DNA from 2 places in the Streptomyces sp. NBC_00258 genome. Region 2 is predicted to be linked to the other one. Evidence: predicted binding sites of a transcription regulator. Region 2 holds the regulator's gene; the other holds the start of a gene.
What was found. Region 2 encodes HrcA, which represses chaperone genes, less so after heat shock. Its sites were predicted from a motif close to TTNGCACTCNGNNNNNCNGAGTGCNAA; they were not measured.
Positions count from the first base shown of each region.

Region 1: a site for HrcA is predicted at 889-915, ahead of groL (chaperonin GroEL). Genes of this name have one in related genera too.

Region 1 covers NZ_CP108081.1:5,857,118-5,859,514, reverse strand. The annotation lists gene OG718_RS25940 (ubiquitin-like small modifier protein 1) at 1-52, shown strand, start outside; gene OG718_RS25935 (cold-shock protein) at 508-714, shown strand; gene groL (chaperonin GroEL) at 1,041-2,397, shown strand, end outside.
Region 2 covers NZ_CP108081.1:8,059,160-8,061,556, reverse strand. The annotation lists gene dnaJ (molecular chaperone DnaJ) at 1-690, opposite strand, end outside; gene hrcA (heat-inducible transcriptional repressor HrcA) at 691-1,707, opposite strand; gene OG718_RS35990 (MBL fold metallo-hydrolase) at 1,957-2,397, shown strand, end outside.

The DNA.
Region 1 (2,397 bases), 2.2 Mb from region 2:
GACGCCCGACGGGGCCGGGGTGTCGATCATTCCCGCCGTCGCCGGCGGCTGACCGACGGGAGCGTTGCCGGAGGCTGATCATTACCTTCGGTAACTGCCGTCACCGAGAGTTCATCGAATTGCCCCCTCCGTGAGAGAAGCGGAAGGGGCAATTCTGTATGGTTGAGCGCGGTACAGTTGGGGAACCTGCTTCGATCCGCACGCCGGGCGCATTGAGATCCCGCCCGAAGCCCGACAAGAAGTAGCCAAAGTGCCCCGCCTTTTTGAGCCTTTTATGGCATTCATGGGGCCCGACTTGCCCTGAATCTTCGTGAATTCTTCACATATTCCCGATCGGTCGTGCCCGGAATTCTCGTCGGATTGACCTGTTGCAGACGGCAGTTGGACGGATACATTCAGCCGCGGTCGACGCGTTCCGGCGCACACCCCCAACCGTTGGGGGGTGAGGTCTGACCCGGATCCGCGAAGTGCGGGTCTGTGCAAGGGCCAGTAATAGGGGAGTTAGGCATGGCTCAGGGCACCGTCAAATGGTTCAACGCGGAGAAGGGGTACGGCTTCATCGCGGTCGACGGTGGTGCGGATGTTTTCGTCCACTACAGCGCGATTCAGATGGACGGCTACCGCACCCTGGAAGAGGGTCAGCGGGTCGATTTTGAGATCTCGCAAGGCCAGAAGGGGCCGCAGGCGGACATGGTCCGACTGGCGACCGGCTGAAGCACGCGCCGACTTACTGCAGCGACGTTCTTCTTCCGAAGGGCTCGTACCCCCCGGGGTGCGGGCCCTTCGGCACGCTCACGCGCCGTGTATGCGCTCTCTTCTCACCTGCTCCCACCTGCGGATCATCCTGAGCCGCTTGCACTCGCATGGGTCGAGTGCTAATCATTGGCGTTAGCACTCTGAAGGTGAGAGTGATAACGAGGACCGGGTCGGTGAGGCCCGCAGGCCGGGTGGGGCAAGGAACCACGAGGTCGGCAGGCCGTCCGTCGCGGGCGCGGGCGCGGTCCTGGAGATTCCACCCCAGTCCGGGAGGACCACTTCACATGGCCAAGATCATCGCGTTCGACGAGGAGGCACGGCGCGGTCTCGAGCGCGGGATGAACCAGCTCGCCGACGCCGTCAAGGTCACCCTTGGTCCCAAGGGTCGCAACGTCGTCCTCGAGAAGAAGTGGGGCGCCCCCACGATCACCAACGATGGTGTTTCCATCGCCAAGGAGATCGAGCTCGAGGACCCGTACGAGAAGATCGGCGCTGAGCTGGTCAAGGAAGTCGCCAAGAAGACGGACGACGTCGCCGGTGACGGTACGACCACCGCGACCGTTCTGGCGCAGGCGCTGGTCCGCGAGGGCCTTCGCAACGTAGCCGCCGGCGCCAACCCGATGGCTCTCAAGCGCGGTATCGAGAAGGCCGTCGAGGCCGTCTCCGGTGCCCTGCTGGAGCAGGCGAAGGATGTCGAGACCAAGGAGCAGATCGCTTCGACGGCCTCCATCTCCGCCGCCGACACCCAGATCGGCGAGCTCATCGCCGAGGCGATGGACAAGGTCGGCAAGGAAGGCGTCATCACGGTCGAGGAGTCCCAGACCTTCGGTCTGGAGCTCGAGCTCACCGAGGGCATGCGCTTCGACAAGGGCTACATCTCGGCGTACTTCGCCACCGACATGGAGCGTATGGAGGCCGTCCTCGACGACCCCTACATCCTGATCGCGAACTCGAAGATCGCCAACGTCAAGGACCTGCTCCCGCTCCTGGAGAAGGTCATGCAGTCGGGCAAGCCGCTGCTGATCATCGCCGAGGACGTCGAGGGCGAGGCCCTGTCGACCCTGGTCGTCAACAAGATCCGTGGCACCTTCAAGTCCGTCGCCGTCAAGGCCCCGGGCTTCGGTGACCGCCGCAAGGCGATGCTGAACGACATCGCCATCCTCACGGGCGGCGAGGTCATCTCCGAGGAGGTCGGCCTCAAGCTCGAGAACACGGGCCTTGAGCTGCTCGGCCGCGCTCGCAAGATCGTCATCACCAAGGACGAGACGACGATCGTCGACGGCTCGGGTTCGGCGGACCAGGTTGCCGGTCGCGTCAACCAGATCCGTGCCGAGATCGAGAACAGCGACTCGGACTACGACCGCGAGAAGCTCCAGGAGCGCCTGGCGAAGCTGGCCGGCGGCGTGGCCGTCATCAAGGCCGGTGCCGCCACCGAGGTCGAGCTCAAGGAGCGCAAGCACCGCATCGAGGACGCCGTTCGCAACGCGAAGGCGGCCGTCGAGGAGGGCATCGTCGCCGGTGGTGGCGTGGCCCTGCTCCAGGCCTCCTCGGTCTTCGAGAAGCTGGACCTGGAGGGTGACGAGGCGACCGGCGCCAACGCCGTGAAGCTCGCCCTGGAGGCCCCGCTCAAGCAGATCGCCG
Region 2 (2,397 bases):
CTGGATCCGCGTGCCGTTGTCGACACCGGCGGGAATCTTCACGGTCAGGGTCCGACGCGAGCGGACCCGCCCGTCACCGGCGCACTCGGGGCACGGCGTCGGAACGACCGTCCCGAACCCCTGGCACTGCGGACACGGCCTGGACGTCATGACCTGGCCCAGGAAGGACCGCGTGACCTGGGACACCTCACCGCGCCCGCGGCACATGTCACAGGTCTGCGCGGAGGTGCCGGGCGCCGCGCCCTCGCCACTGCACGTCGTACACACGACGGCCGTGTCGACCTGGATGTCCTTCGTCGTGCCGAAGGCCGCCTCGTCGAGGTCGATCTCCAGCCGGATCATCGCGTCCTGGCCGCGCCGCGTGCGCGACCGCGGGCCCCGCTGCGACGCCGTACCGAAGAAGGCGTCCATGATGTCCGAGAAGTTCCCGAACCCGCCGGCGCCGAAGCCGCCCGCGCCCTGGCCGCCCGCCTGGGACAGCGGGTCACCGCCGAGGTCGTAGACCTGCTTCTTCTGCGGGTCCGACAACACCTCGTACGCGGCGTTGATCTCCTTGAAGCGCTCTTGCGTCTTCGGATCGGGATTGACGTCCGGATGCAGCTCGCGTGCGAGCCGCCGGAATGCCTTCTTGATCTCGTCCTGGGACGCGTCGCGGCGCACGCCGAGTACGGCGTAGTAGTCCGTGGCCACTTACGACTCCGCCAGGATCTGTCCTACGTACCGTGCCACCGCTCGTACCGCTCCCATCGTTCCGGGGTAATCCATGCGCGTCGGTCCGACCACGCCAAGTTTTGCTACTGCCTCGCCGCCCGAACCGTAGCCGACCGAGACGACGGACGTGGAGTTGAGTCCCTCATGGGCGTTCTCGTGACCGATCCGTACGGCCATGCCCGAATCATTGACCTCACCAAGGAGTTTGAGGAGAACGACCTGCTCCTCAAGGGCCTCCAGAACCGGACGGATAGTGAGGGGAAAGTCATGTCCGAAGCGGGTGAGATTGGCGGTGCCGCCGATCATCAGCCGCTCCTCGGTCTCCTCGACGAGGGTCTCCAGGAGAGTGGAGAGCACCGTCGCGACCGTACCCCGATCCTCCGCCTCGAAAGCGTCGGGGAGATCCTGCACCAGTTGCGGGACGTCCGCGAAACGGCGGCCCGCGATCCGGCTGTTGAGCCGCGCGCGTAGATCTGCCGTGGAGGCCTCCCCGAAGGGCGCCGGGCAGTCCACCATGCGCTGCTCGACCCGGCCGGTGTCCGTGATCAGTACCAGCATGACGCGGGCCGAGGCCAGCGACAGCAGCTCCACATGACGCACGGTCGAGCGCGTCAGGGACGGGTACTGCACGACGGCGACCTGCCGGGTGAGCTGCGCGAGGAGCCGGACGGTCCGCCCCACGACGTCGTCGAGATCGACGGCGCCGTCGAGGAAACTGTGGATCGCCCGCCGCTCCGGCGCGGTCATCGGCTTGACGCCCGCGAGCTTGTCGACGAAGAGGCGGTAGCCCTTGTCCGTGGGGATGCGGCCTGCGCTGGTGTGCGGCTGGGCGATGTAGCCCTCGTCCTCGAGCACGGCCATGTCGTTACGGACGGTCGCCGGGGAGACGCCCAGCCGGTGGCGCTCCGTGAGCGCCTTGGAACCGACCGGCTCCTCGGTGCCCACGTAGTCCTGGACGATGGCGCGCAGCACCTCGAGCCTGCGTTCACTGAGCATCGCGCACACCTCCAGCTGGTCTTCCCCGCGGTCTTCGATGCGGTCCTCGATCATCCTCGATCGTCTTGCCTGGCACTCAGCGTGCGCGAGTGCCAGCATCCCCGCGCCAAGTGTACGGCCGGTAGGTGCGGCCCGGGCAAGGGTGGCCCTGCGACGTCACGACGACGTGTACGGGGCTGTCCCGCTCTGTCCCGACTGCTGTCCACCGCTGTCTGCGCACTTCATCGGGCGTAGGGCTAGCGTCGGCGTATGAGGGTGACTTGGGAAGAGGCCGGGTGGGAGGAACTGGGTCCGCGTGTGGGACGCTGCCGGCTTCCGGTGTGGGACTGCACGGCCGGGCTCGTGGTGGGCGAGGGTGCGGCGCTCATGATCGACGCGGGGTCGGGGCTGCGGGAGGGCGCGCGGCTGCGTACGGAGGCGCGGCGGTTGCTCGGGGGCGGGCGGGTCACCCATCTCGCGCTCACCCACCCGCACTTCGACCACGCCTTCGGCGCGGCGGCGTTCGCGGGGGTCGAGATCTTCGGGGCGGTGGGCCTTGAGCGGGTGCTGGTCGACGAACGGGACGCCTTGCGGGCGGATGCCGTACGCAACGGCGCCGATCCTGGCGAGGCGGCCGAGGCGGCGGACCTGCTCGTCCGCCCCCGGCATCTCGTCTCCGGCGAGTGGACGCTCGACCTGGGCGGCGGCGTA